4 regions of the Oceanobacillus locisalsi genome follow, and region 1 is predicted to be linked to each of the others. Evidence: predicted binding sites of a transcription regulator. Region 1 holds the regulator's gene; each other region holds the start of a gene.
The links. The regulator LexA, encoded in region 1, represses DNA repair genes until DNA is damaged. The targets are predictions, from matches to a motif close to CGAACATATGTTCG.

Region 1 (3,435 bases):
TGGCTGATCAAATTCTTCAAGTACGGGGATTCACTGCGCCAAGAGTATCTAATATAACGAAAACAAATGTAGATGATAAAAAGAAACAGGATTTGGAAGCTAATATAACCAATATAATTCATGAAATCGGCGTACCTGCGCATATTAAAGGATACATGTACTTAAGAGAAGCAATTACAATGGTTTATAACGATATCGAGTTGTTAGGCTCCATTACAAAAGTACTTTACCCGGATATCGCTAAAAAGTTCAGCACAACTGCTTCACGTGTTGAAAGAGCGATTCGCCATGCCATAGAGGTTGCCTGGAGCAGAGGCAACGTTGATTCTATATCTGCTTTATTTGGTTACACCATCAATATCTCCAAAGCTAAACCTACAAATAGCGAATTCATTGCGATGGTGGCTGACAGATTAAGGCTGGAGCATAAGGTGAGTTAGTGGGTACTAAACCCGATGTGTAACAGGATTTATATTACTTATACAATATTTACAATCCGGTATATAAAAGCAGATACATTCCTTTTTAGGACGATAAATAAATGGTTTGTTCATCATAAGACATTTTTCTTTAATAGGGTGTAATATTGCCCTGGTGAAGAGAGATGTCTTTTGTTATATACAGTTACAGAGTTGCGAATGCCAAAACAACGGCATAAATTCATGATGCGATGTTATGAAGGGAATATACTGTGGTGCCATCAAATTGAATTATCCAAGAATGAAAACTGCAATTTGGTACCATGCTGCAAGCCCGACAAGCAACAAAGCAGAAAATATTTTAATGATATTTTTCCTGGAAAAATAATTTTTGTCCGGATGGACTTCTAAAAATGTGAGAATGAGTAAAAGCATGGACAGAAAAGGAAGGGTTAAATAATCTGCAACTTTCGTTAAATAAATAAGACCACATACAAAGGCAATGAGGATAATCGGAATATAAATCCATCTTTTTTTTATGATGTCAGGCAAGGCAATACACTCCTTAAGCTTGTCTTTAATACAAGCATATGAAGCGTGTGCATCATATATGTTTAAAAAGTTAACAGGTACATTTACACGAATGTGACTGTTAACTTTTTTAATTCATAAATATTTCGTTGTACAGCTGTCTATATATCCCTCGGGATACTCAGAGAGCTGTATCGTTTGGATTAATGTATATTACGATACAGTCCGATAACTTTACCAAGAATCGTTACGTTTTCATAATAGAGAGGTTCCATTGTCGGATTTTCAGGCTGCAGACGGAAACGGTTCTTTTCTTTAAAAAATCGTTTGACAGTAGCTTCATCATCTTCTGTCATAGCTACAACAATATCCCCGTTATCCGCAGAATTTTGCTGTTTAACAATAACCATATCATTATCCAGGATGCCTGCCTCAATCATGCTTTCCCCGTCGATAATAAGTACAAACAGATTATCATCCGGTCCGGCTGAAGAGCTGGGAACAGGAATGTATTCCTCAATATTTTCAATTGCAGTAATAGGAATGCCTGCTGTTACTTTACCAATCACAGGTATATAAATGGCTTTATCTCTGGGCGCTTCATTCTCATTGCCGTATATAATTTCAATAGCACGGGGTTTCGTCGGGTCTCTGCGAATATACCCTTTATTTTCTAATCTCTCTAAATGACCATGAACAGTAGAACTTGAAGCTAATTCGACAGCTACTGCAATTTCACGTACGGAAGGCGGATAGCCTTTTTGTTCTACTTCATCTTTAATAAAGTTAAAAATCATCTGCTGTCTTTTTGATAGTTTTGTCATGATTTTCTCCCCTCTAGCATAGGTATTTGTTATTTACAAGTATAGCATGTATTTCTGTCTTTTACAAACAAACGTTCTAAAAATTGTTGACAAGAACAGTTGTTCTTTATATACTATTTTTAGAACAGCTGTTCCGGAGATTTATAAAATAACTGAAGGGGAGTTTTAAAATGTTTGAAAAACTAATGAAGTCTGATGCGTTTTATATTATATCTTTTATTGTAGCTTTGTTATTTTTATATGTAATGATGGTGACGACTGCTTAGATTTTGGAACAGGATGACTTATTTCCTTGCTTATTTTATAAGGATTGAATAAAATTTGTAACGAAAGCGAAACAACATAACAGGATAACCCGGAATTTGGACAAGAACGGTTGACTATTGGAGGAAAAGATATTGCGAACGATTATTTACTGCCGGGTGAGTACAGATAAAAAAACACAGGAAACATCACTGGAAAGACAATACGAAGAATTAACAGCCTTCGCTGAAAAGTTACATTTCACTGTCATTGACTGCATACAGGAAAAAGCCAGCAGCTATGATATCGATAGAGATGGTATATTTAAGCTTCTTGATTATTTTTCCCGTCAAGAAGCTGACTGTCTTTGTATTCAGGATGAAACGAGGCTGGGAAGAGGAAATACAAAAATTGCTTTATTTCATCAACTGCGAAAAATGAATATACCGATTTATACCGTAACGCATGAAGGGGAACTCGAATTGAATGAGTCTGACTCGATGGTCCTGAACATTGTCGGTATAGTAGAAGAACATCAGCGCAAATTACATAATATGAAAATAAAACGGGGCATGCGCAGAGCTGTATCTAATGGATATAATCCGCAGGAAAATTTAAATCATATTGATCAGTCTCCCGGAAGAGAACGTGCTGAGATTCCAATTAAAGAGATTGTACGGCTTCGTCAGAATCAATTAACATTTCAAGAAATTACATCGGTTTTAAATGGACTGGGGTATCACGCCTCGAAAGCAACGATCCATCGCCGCTATCAGGAATATATCAATTCCTTGAATGATGACTGACAGTGACGTAATATAGAAGGGTAAAACAATGCTTTAGATTATCCGACATGTCATAATGCATTGACAACATTTTGAATATGTAGCGACAGAAGGAGGGACAAGTTATGTTGTCTAAAGACAAATTAGATAGAATAAACGTATTAGCGAAAAAATCGAAAAATGAAGGTTTGACCGAAGACGAAAAAACAGAACAGAAAGAACTTCGTGAAGCGTACCTTGCAAATGTGCGGGGAGCTTTTAAAAATCACTTAAAAGGGATGACAGTAGTGGACCCTGAAGGCAATGATGTGACACCGAAAAAACTCCGTGATTATCAGGATCGTAACAAGAAACATTAATTGGCTGCATGGACTTAGCTTGTATCGTTCCGTATTTCATTATAAAATAGAGTTATGAACAGAATATGTTTGCAGTGGAAGGAGAAAAATAATGACACAAGAAATTGAACAACTATCCATTAATACGATTCGCACATTAGCTATTGATGCAATTGAAAACGCAAGCTCAGGCCATCCTGGTTTGCCAATGGGGGCAGCACCGATGGCTTACACACTTTGGACTGACTTTATGGATCATAATCCGAAGAATTCAAAATGGTTCAACCGGGATCGT
Region 2 (3,435 bases), on a different contig from region 1:
CCGAATAGTTTGCGGGGTGATGCCATATTTTTCATTATATGCTTGCTGTACTTCACGACGGCGGTTCGTTTCATCCATCGCTTTTTGCATGGAATCGGTTATTTTGTCTGCATACATAATGACTTTGCCCTGCTCATTACGCGCAGCACGACCCATCGTCTGAATTAAAGAACGCTCGGAACGCAGGAATCCTTCTTTATCTGCATCCAAAATGGAAACCAGCGATACTTCCGGAATATCCAGCCCTTCCCGGAGAAGGTTAATTCCGACAAGCACATCATATTTTCCGACACGAAGATTGCGAATCACTTCAATCCGCTCCAATGTTTTAATTTCCGAATGCAGGTAAGCAACTTTAATGCCGATTTCTTTTAAATAATCGGTTAAGTCCTCTGACATTTTCTTCGTCAACGTCGTGATTAAGACACGCTCTTTACGTTCCGTCCGTTTATTAATCTCACTAATTAAATCATCAATCTGTCCATCAATCGGTCGGACCTGCACTTCCGGATCCAGCAAGCCTGTCGGCCGGATGATCTGCTCTGTCATTTCCGGTGAATGCTCTAATTCATATGGCCCCGGCGTTGCAGAAACATACACCAGTTGATTGGTTTTTCCCTCAAACTCTTCAAATCGTAACGGCCGGTTATCCATTGCAGAAGGCAGCCGGAATCCGTGATCCACCAGAACCTGCTTCCGGGCTTGGTCTCCATTGTACATACCGCGGATCTGCGGCAATGTCGCATGGGATTCATCAATGATAACTAAAAAGTCATCGGGAAAGAAATCCAGCAAAGTATAAGGCGTTGCTCCCGGCTCACGTAACGTTAATGGACGCGAGTAGTTTTCAATTCCGGAACAAAAGCCCATCTCCCGCATCATTTCCAAATCATAATTGGTCCGTTGTTCTAAACGTTGCGCTTCCAGCAGTTTCCCGGCATCATGTAATTCTTTCAGCCGTTCTTCCAGTTCTTTTTCGATATTTTTAATCGCTATTTTCATCTTTTCATCACGGGTAACAAAGTGAGAAGCTGGGAAGATAGCTACATGTTCACGGTCTCCGATAATTTCACCGGTTAACGCATCGACTTCCCGAACCCGGTCAATCTCATCCCCAAAAAATTCTACCCGGATACAGTGTTCTTCATGTGATGCAGGGATAATTTCTACGGAGTCTCCGCGTACACGGAATGTCCCGCGCTGAAAATTAATATCATTTCTTGCATATTGAATATCCACCAGCTCCCGCAACAGCTGATCTCTCTCTTTTTCCATGCCGAGCCTTAAGGACAGCACCTGGCTCTTATATTCTTCCGGATTACCCAAACCGTAAATACAGGAAACACTGGATACAATTAAAACATCATTTCGTTCAAAAAGTGCGGATGTAGCCGAGTGACGTAATTTATCAATTTCATCATTGATACTTGCATCCTTTTCAATAAACGTGTCGGTAGAAGGCACATAAGCTTCCGGCTGATAGTAGTCATAATAGCTCACAAAATATTCTACCGCGTTATTTGGAAAGAATTCTTTAAACTCACTATACAGCTGACCTGCCAATGTTTTATTATGCGCAATCACAAGTGTCGGCCGGTTAATTTCTTTGACCACATTGGACATGGTAAATGTTTTTCCCGTTCCGGTAGCACCGAGCAATGTCTGGTGACGCTGGCCGGCAAGCACTTTTTCAACAATGTCATTAATTGCTTCCGGCTGATCGCCCGCCGGTTCATAAGCAGATACTAATTCAAATTGATCCTTCATCCTATTTCCTCCGTTCCTTGCAATAACTATTATCTATTATACCCTTTTTGCCAAAAACGAACAAGCATTCGATATTTTCTTTATATTGTTGTATACAATTTATTTAAAATCCTCTACTTCTATTATAGCCTTTCTGTCAAACACTCAATCCTTGATTCTATTTTATAATAACGAAAAGAATGCTTGGAGCACGTAACAACTGCTGTTCCAAGCATTCTTTTATTAAGATGCGTTATTCTTTCTCTCTCTTCTTGCTTTAAAAGGTTCTTCTGCAAATTGAAATCCTAAGGAATGATGTTCTCCTTCGTACAGAGAGCATTGTACAAAACGGACTTCTTCGTCCTGGTTGAGCACTTCCATTTTAATATAAGCGCCACTCCCCTGCAGCGCTTCATAAAAAGCTTGAGGAGTCTGTACATTTCTTCCATGAACTCGGTAAACCACTTCGCCAGGTTCTATTTTTAGCCTGTCTGCAGGGCTTCCCGGTAAAACACCGACAACCCGCAACCCTTTTGCATGTGGCTGATAATATGGCCGGCGCAAACGGTCGCCTTCTCTGTAACGGTAATTCAAATATTCTTTTCCTATTATCGCCAGGATAATGGCAGTAAGGGAAAGATATGGAACAAATACACCGCCGACAGCAATAAGCAGAATACCGATTGCTAAAAAGGTATTCGCTTTTGCGAGTTTATAGATAGCCTCCTCATGGAAATGCCCTTTAGCTTTGTAGTTAAACCCTATTAAAAAGGGAATAAGCACTAATCCCAAAGAAGATTCGCCAATGGATAAATAAGGCCACCAAGGCGCAAAAGAAGTAATTGCTCCTTCAGGTACGAGCATCAGCAGCGGTACAACCGTTAGCCGCTTCAGCTGCTGCACACCTACCCAAGCCCCGCGATCACTTAATTGAATGCTTGGAAACACGTCCTGTTTTTCTATCCGTTTAATCAATAAAGACTCTACAAAAAGAAGCAGACCTGCCAGCACCGCTAACGCCGGAAGACTCCGTCCGTACAGCAAGGAGTAATCCACAACATTTTGCATGTCTAATACATAAGGCGCAAAAAATAAAATAAGGAATGTCAGCCCCAAAGTATAACTGGGGGAAAGTAATGTAAAACGCGTACTGACACTTAAAATAACAAAGCTGAGTGCTAATACGAGAAGCGTTTCATACGAAAATACCATTCCGGCACCGATAATAACAGCCGATATCAATATCCCGCTGATTAATGCAACAAGCCAGGTCCGATGCCATTCCATAAACCTGGGATACATTTTTATCCCGAAATCATACCGCTCACGTTTTATACGAAGATAACTTGCCATCGTTAATATAAATAAAAACCAGTATAATGCCGGGTTCAGAAAAAATTTGCCTATGCCTTTTGCCAATTCAATAAGCCATGATTCCACCAATACGCTTCACCTGCTTTGTAAATCCTATTTGTCAATGAAAATTTGTTCATCCATCACAATAGGATGAATGAACAAATCTCCTGTTTTACTGATACAGTTCTTCTAAAGAACGTTCTAACTGTCTGTCATCTTCACCTTCGCGGATTTTTTCCACTACTTGGGTTTCAATTAACCCGCCGGTTTCTTCATCTACTTCTCCGGTTACTTCCAAATCATTATCTTCCTGGAATGCTTCTACAGCACTTT
Region 3 (3,435 bases), on a different contig from region 1:
AAATTTCTTCCCTTTTTTACTTGTCAGCCCTTTCACAAAGACTTCCTTCTCCTTCAGCAGCTTTTTCACCATGGTTTTCGTCGGCTTTTTGCGCATCGAAGCTAAATATTTATCATTTTTCCAAATCGCAAATGTACAGCCCTTCTTCCAATTATTGCAGCCAAAAGCTTTATAGCCGTCTGTCACCTTGCCGCCGCATGCCGGACATGTTCCCAATACTTCATTGGTTGCTTTCGTACTTGTTACCTTATGAATTGTAACTTCCTCTCCATGCTTAATGGTGTCCACCGATTCTGTTGTAAAACGAAATATAAGCCGGAGAAATTCCTGTTTGCTCCCTTCTCCTTTTTGAATATCCGATAATGCTTTTTCCAGCCGTCCCGTAAACTCCAAATCGAATAAATCTTTCACAGGAAAGGTTTCCACAAGCCGATTGCCGAGCTCGGTACAATGCAGATGTTTCTTTTCCGCCGCAATATAGCCTACATCCTTCAATTTTTTGATGGTTTCCGCTCTGGTTGCAGCTGTACCAATACTGAAACCGGCTAAAATACTTTCCGGCACCTCTTCGTTTTCATCTTCCTTATAATTTTTCCCGCATGTCTCCATAACACGAAGCAATGTTCTTTCCGTATGATACTTTGGCGGCTTGGTTACATGAGAAGTAACTTCAGCGCCTGCAACATGGACACGCTCTTCTTTACTCACAGCCGGAAGCAACGTATCTTTTGACTGGATTTTCTCTACCTTTTTCCAGCCTTCAACGAGCTGTACTTTTCCTTTTGATTGGAAAACACCAGGTAAATCCACCTCTACAATTTTAGTAGTTATCTTTGTCTCTTCATATTCAGCAATCGGCATAAACTGCATAATGAAGCGGTTTTTAATAGCTGTATAAACGATTTCTTCATCAGCTGACAGTCGTTTCGATTTCATATACGTTGGAATAATAGCGCTGTGGCTTTCTACTTTCGCATTATTAAAAACACGCTTGGTTTTCATAAATTTAATTTCATCTTGATAAGGAAGGTCTTCCGAATGCACTTTCAACACATGAGCTGTTTTTCCAACTAAACTCTCCTCTAATGCCGTACTAGGCGTACGCGGATAGGTAATCAGCTTTTTCTCATAAAGGGACTGCGCTACTTTTAACACTTTATCGGAAGTCCATCCCTTGAATTTATTCGTTATAAAGCCTTGCAGATTAGATAAGTTGAATAAAAACGGCGGAAATTCCTTCTTCTTCTCCACTTGCTTGTCGGTAATGACTGCTTGTTTGTTTTGTATTGCTTCGTTAATCGGCTCCAACAATTCTTTTTTCTTGAATTTATCTTCTTTATTTTCCGTGTAAGTACCTTCATATTCCTGATTTGCTGCAGTTTGAAAAGTTGCTGTCAGTTTAAAATAATCTTCCGGCTTAAAATGTTTAATCTCTTGGTCACGATCATAAATGATTTTCAAGGTCGGAAGAAGGACTCTCCCGATATTTAATGCTTTGCTTTTCCCTTGTTGATATTTTAATGTTGCAACAGATGTCAGGTTAATACCAATGACCCAATCGGCCCATTGTCTGCTGACTCCTGCGTCCCGTAACGGCTGCATTGTATTGTTGGCCCTGAGATTTTCCAATCCTTGCAGTACTTCCTTCTGCGTCCATTCATTTAAAAGCAGGCGATATACTTTTGCCTTTGGTCTTTTCCCACCCCGGTAGATAATACTGTCCGCAATCAACTGTCCTTCCCGGTCATAATCGCACGCGGAAATAATGGCTTCCACATCATTTCGCTTCATAAGTGCGTAAATCGTTTTTAACTGTTTGGCTGCTCCACCGTCTGTCTGCGCCCGATTTCTGGGATTGCTTTTCACTTTATATTTAAATTCAGAAGGAATGAACGGAAAGTTGTCCATCTTCCAGCTGCGCATTTTCCCATCATAGTCCTTTGCATCATATAACTCGACAAGATGGCCAAAAGCCCAGGTAATTACATAATTATCCCCTTCAAAATAGCCATCTTTCTTGGTTTTTATGTTTAATGCATCTGCTATATTTTTTGCAACAGATGGTTTTTCTGCCAGTATTAATTGGACTCCCATTTCACATTCATCGCCTTTCTTTTGAAGCTGAATTCATTCGTTTACGTTCTTCATTTCTCACTGGAAACATTCGTTCGATATATGATTCCATTATGCCATAGATTGTACATTTTTTCTAATGGATTTACATTTTCATTCTCTGCAATGATATCGCATCGATGAACAGTATAAGCCGCTCTTCGTGACTCATAATATTCCACTGGGTGGTTAAACTAGCTTCATTGGTGATTGTAATCACCATAAATATTCACAGGAGGTGCGCAGTCATGTCTGAAGAAAATAAAAATCGCAATAAGGACAAAGGAAAACAAAATAACCGCAACAAGCATAATAAAACGGGTCATCATACAGAGTTTGCAAGTGAAAACAGCGAATTTTTGAATTTGGACAATAAGAAAAACAAGCGAAAAAGATAACCCCTAACGAAAAAGCTGCGTCTTACATGAACGCAGCTTTTTCAGCGTGTATATGTTGAATAATATCCATTTACTTTTGAAGTTTTCCCATCTTATCAATATCAGGCAAACTTTGAATATTTCTATTCGTTAAATAAAAGGCACCTAATATGATTAATCCTATCCCAAACAAACACAGAACAAAAATCGGTGAAGTAAGCTCTGTTAAAAAGCCTCCAATTAATGAGCCGACAGGCATGGCAAAACTGATAATACTTTCAACAGCTGTATTCACACGCCCCAGTATTTTTTCTTCCGGAAGCTTCTGAAAAAGAACCGTAAACAATACATTTACAGCCCCGATAAATGCATAGGAGATAACCAGCAGCATATAAAAGAGAATTGATGATATGTGAATGCTGAATACCATCAAAATCCACGCAGCTCCGGATAACATAAAACCAAAAGACAAGATAATACCTAATCGCTGTTTTGTTTTGAACCTGTCTATAAATAAAGCCCCCAGCATCGAACCTAATCCTAGGAATGCAATTGTCAATCCATATGTTGAAGAACCATTTCCATACTGATCTGCAAAAGACGGCAGTGTCACAAGAACCATCGCAAACAAAAAATTAACCATCGTCAGCGGAATTAAAAATGCTCGCAGCAAAGGGTGATTAACTGCCTTTATACCCTCCAGCAATGCTGCTTTATAGTTCGTGTTCCTAGCTTGATCCTCTTCGTTTTTTATGACTTGAACCCTTTTAAGCAATATCATCAACAGTATAGGAATCATAAAAAATATGATATTTATTCCATATAAGGTAGAAATGGCAAAAAATCCAATTAACATTCCCGATAAGCCGTTAAATACAAAATCCAAGCCTTGATAAGCAACAGACATGACAGCATTTGCTTTTACTAAATGCTTTTCTGGAACAAC
Region 4 (3,435 bases), on a different contig from region 1:
AATGTAGAAGAATCCCTCTTTGTCTGCCGCAAGTTGTTTCACTTCTTCATAATAGTCTTCCCGATTATCAACAAAACGGGAGGTAAACTTCTTATCTGGAGCAGATTCAAAAATCGGCGTAAATAAGAAATCTCTGGATGAATCGATATTCAGAGAGTGGATTTGATTGACGTTATCCGCGTGCTCCAAATAATCAAGCACAAGTGGCCTAAACGTTGCCAGACCGACACCGGACGACAACAGATAAACATTTCTGTCTTCTCTTTTTAGAGGCACATTTGAGTGGGTTTTAAATATAGCCACTTCATGGCCGACTTCCATATTTCTTAAAATTGACTTAAACTCCGAACACTGCTCTCTGATTCGTGTTGTAATACCGATAGAATCCTCACTCGGTAAAGTGGAAATAGACATATGCCGAATCAGACTGCGATTAGGTTTTTCCCCTGCATTAAACCCTTCCAGCGCAAAATGGGTATGAGCGCCTTCGTCCCATGTGAATCCTTCCGGACGATCGAGCAGATACGTTTTAACCTCGGAGGTTTCATCAATAATCTTATTTATTTTAGTCCAGTATATTTTCATAGTATATTCTCCTCGCCATTAATGATGCTATTATTACGTAGCATACCACAAATGATAACAATTCTCAATTAAATAGATAAACAATACATAAAAATATGTAAAAAAACCATAGTATGATGACTATGGTTTTAAAAGACTAGATATCCATGCTTCCCTGTTCTTCTTCTTCGGATTTTTCTTCACTTTGTTCCGGTTCTTTGTCCAGTTCATAATAGTCACGGATAGCTGTATTGATTTCATCAAATATCTCCCGATTTTCTTTCAGGAATTGTTTTGCATTCTCTCTGCCCTGGCCTAAACGATCTCCATTATAAGAGTACCAGGCTCCGCTTTTCTGAACAATTTCCAGATTGGTTCCGACATCAAGGACTTCTCCTTCTTTGGAAATACCCTGCCCGTACATAATATCTACTTCTGCCTGTTTGAACGGAGGTGCTACTTTATTTTTCACAACCTTAATACGGGCCTTGTTTCCGACCATATCATTGCCGACTTTTAGCGTTTCCGCACGGCGTACTTCCAGTCTCACAGAAGAATAGAACTTTAACGCCCGGCCGCCGGGAGTTGTTTCCGGATTTCCGAACATCACACCAACTTTTTCACGAATCTGATTAATGAAAACAGCTGTTGTATTTGATTTATTGATGGCTCCTGACAGTTTACGGAGTGCCTGTGACATTAATCTGGCCTGCAAGCCGACATGGGAATCTCCCATTTCTCCTTCAATCTCTGCTTTTGGCACAAGTGCTGCTACAGAATCGACCACAATAATATCTACTGCCCCGCTTCGTACAAGTGCTTCAGCAATTTCCAAGGCTTGTTCCCCTGTATCCGGCTGTGATAATAAAAGTTCATCAATATCTACACCGAGCGCCCGTGCATACACAGGGTCAAGAGCATGCTCTGCGTCAATAAAAGCGGCCTGGCCGCCCTGCTTCTGCGCTTCTGCAATTGCATGAAGTGCAACGGTGGTTTTACCGGATGATTCCGGACCATATATCTCTACTACTCTTCCTCTTGGATACCCGCCAATTCCGAGCGAAACATCCAAAGCCAGTGAACCGCTTGGAATGGTAGCAATCTTAGGCGTTTCATTCTCTCCCATTTTCATAATGGAACCTTTACCGAATTGCTTCTCTATTTGTCTTAAAGCCGTATCTAAAGCTTGTTGTTTATCACTCACCGAAAATTACCTCCTTTATCTATCTGTATCTATCATACAATGATTTTTTAGATTTAACAAGTGAAAAGACGAATAAATGTTCTTGTATTTTCGGGAAGATTTTCACCTCAAAATTAAAAATACCAGGTTTTATTCGTACAGAAAAAGTAATTTTTCCGTACGAAAAAGACATGGAATCATTAAAAAGCAATACTGAATTATTTATTTAAATATTGATATAATAATTCGAATCCTTTTAAAGCAGCTCTTTCACGGATATTATTGCGGTTTCCTGATAACAGAATAGAGCTGGATTCTACTACTTTATCCTCATCCCAAATAGCAATATAGACTTGCCCGACCGGTTTGCCTTCCTGTTCATCCGGACCGGCGACACCTGTGAAAGAAATAGCCATCGGCGTATTTAGTTTCAAAGCCGTTTGTTTCGCCATCACCTCTGCACATTCCTGACTCACAACACCATAAGTCGAAATCCATTCCGCTGATAAATCCAATAAAGATGTTTTCGCAGCAGTCTGGTATGTAACCAGGCTGCCGGCAAACACATTCGATGCTCCTGCGGCGGACACGAGATTACTGGAAAAAAGGCCTCCCGTTAAGCTTTCTGCCACACCAATTGTTTTGTTCTTCTCTATTAACAGTTCAATAACTTTATTTTCAATAGTCTGTTCATCTTCCCCAAAACAATAGTCGCCGACACGCGCTAAAATTTCCTGTTTTTTATCTGCGACCAATTTTTGCGCTTCTTCTTTTGAGGAAGCACTGGCTGTAACCCGGATCACAACCCCCTGATCTTGCGCAAGCGGTGCAATCGTCGGATTTGTTTGTTCATGAATCATATCGGTTAATTCATGTTCTAAATTCGATTCACCGATTCCGATAAATTTCAATACGGTCGATTGAATGACCTGCTGCTTCCCGGTTAAACTTTCTAAAAACGGAAACAGCTCCTCTACAGAAATCTGCTTCATTTCCCGGGGAACACCCGGCAAAAAGAACCAATGTGTTCCCTGAAAGTCGACATACATTCCCGGCGCCATACCGGCATTATTTTTTAACACACGAGCGCCTTCAAAGACACGGGCCTGCTTGCGATTATTCGGTGTCATGGTACGATTGCGCGCTTGATAATAGCTTTCTATTTTATCCATGGTTACTTTATCTTCTACCATTTCCAGACCTGTTAATTGTTCAAATCCTTCTCGTGTCATATCATCTTCTGTCGGTCCTAATCCGCCGGTAACAATCACAATATCCGAACGAGACTGTGCAAGTCGAAAAGCCTGCTCCACCCGATCCAGATTATCTCCAACTACCGTATGGTTGTACACATTAATGCCGTAAGCGGCTAGTTGTTCCGACATCCACTCTGCATTGGTATTTGCTATCTGTCCTAATAATAACTCGGTACCTACTGCTATAATTTCTGACTGATAACTTTTTGTCATTTTGAATCCCTCATTATATGCCAGTTTTTAACAAAGTAATCCACTCCGGAAATAATAGTGAATACTAATGAAATATATAACATAATCGTGCCAAATGGAAAGCCTATATAAGAAAATGGAAAATTATGAAGCAATAAAGAAGCGATGGCAACCATCTGTGTTACTGTTTTCAATTTCCCCATACTTCCGGCGGCCATCACGGTTCCTTCTCCGGCGGCA

Region 2: the regulator LexA is predicted to act here: its motif matches at 1,825-1,838, upstream of uvrB (excinuclease ABC subunit UvrB).
Region 3: the regulator LexA is predicted to act here: its motif matches at 2,158-2,171, upstream of ACFQ19_RS17485 (type IA DNA topoisomerase).
Region 4: the regulator LexA is predicted to act here: its motif matches at 1,838-1,851, upstream of recA (recombinase RecA).

Annotation. Positions count from the first base shown of each region.
Region 1 covers NZ_JBHTKK010000009.1:74,334-77,768, reverse strand. The annotation lists gene spo0A (sporulation transcription factor Spo0A) at 1-440, shown strand, start outside; gene ACFQ19_RS09200 (hypothetical protein) at 711-971, opposite strand; gene lexA (transcriptional repressor LexA) at 1,154-1,774, opposite strand; gene ACFQ19_RS09190 (YneB family resolvase-like protein) at 2,173-2,823, shown strand; gene ACFQ19_RS09185 (DUF896 domain-containing protein) at 2,928-3,161, shown strand; gene tkt (transketolase) at 3,253-3,435, shown strand, end outside.
Region 2 covers NZ_JBHTKK010000026.1:9,267-12,701, forward strand. The annotation lists gene uvrB (excinuclease ABC subunit UvrB) at 1-1,767, opposite strand, end outside; gene ACFQ19_RS16855 (PDZ domain-containing protein) at 1,990-3,186, opposite strand; gene ACFQ19_RS16860 (S41 family peptidase) at 3,275-3,435, opposite strand, start outside.
Region 3 covers NZ_JBHTKK010000028.1:22,166-25,600, reverse strand. The annotation lists gene ACFQ19_RS17485 (type IA DNA topoisomerase) at 1-2,094, opposite strand, end outside; gene ACFQ19_RS17480 (hypothetical protein) at 2,361-2,510, shown strand; gene ACFQ19_RS17475 (MFS transporter) at 2,581-3,435, opposite strand, start outside.
Region 4 covers NZ_JBHTKK010000010.1:33,392-36,826, reverse strand. The annotation lists gene ACFQ19_RS09685 (dihydropteridine reductase) at 1-585, opposite strand, end outside; gene recA (recombinase RecA) at 722-1,768, opposite strand; gene ACFQ19_RS09675 (competence/damage-inducible protein A) at 1,966-3,216, opposite strand; gene pgsA (CDP-diacylglycerol--glycerol-3-phosphate 3-phosphatidyltransferase) at 3,213-3,435, opposite strand, start outside.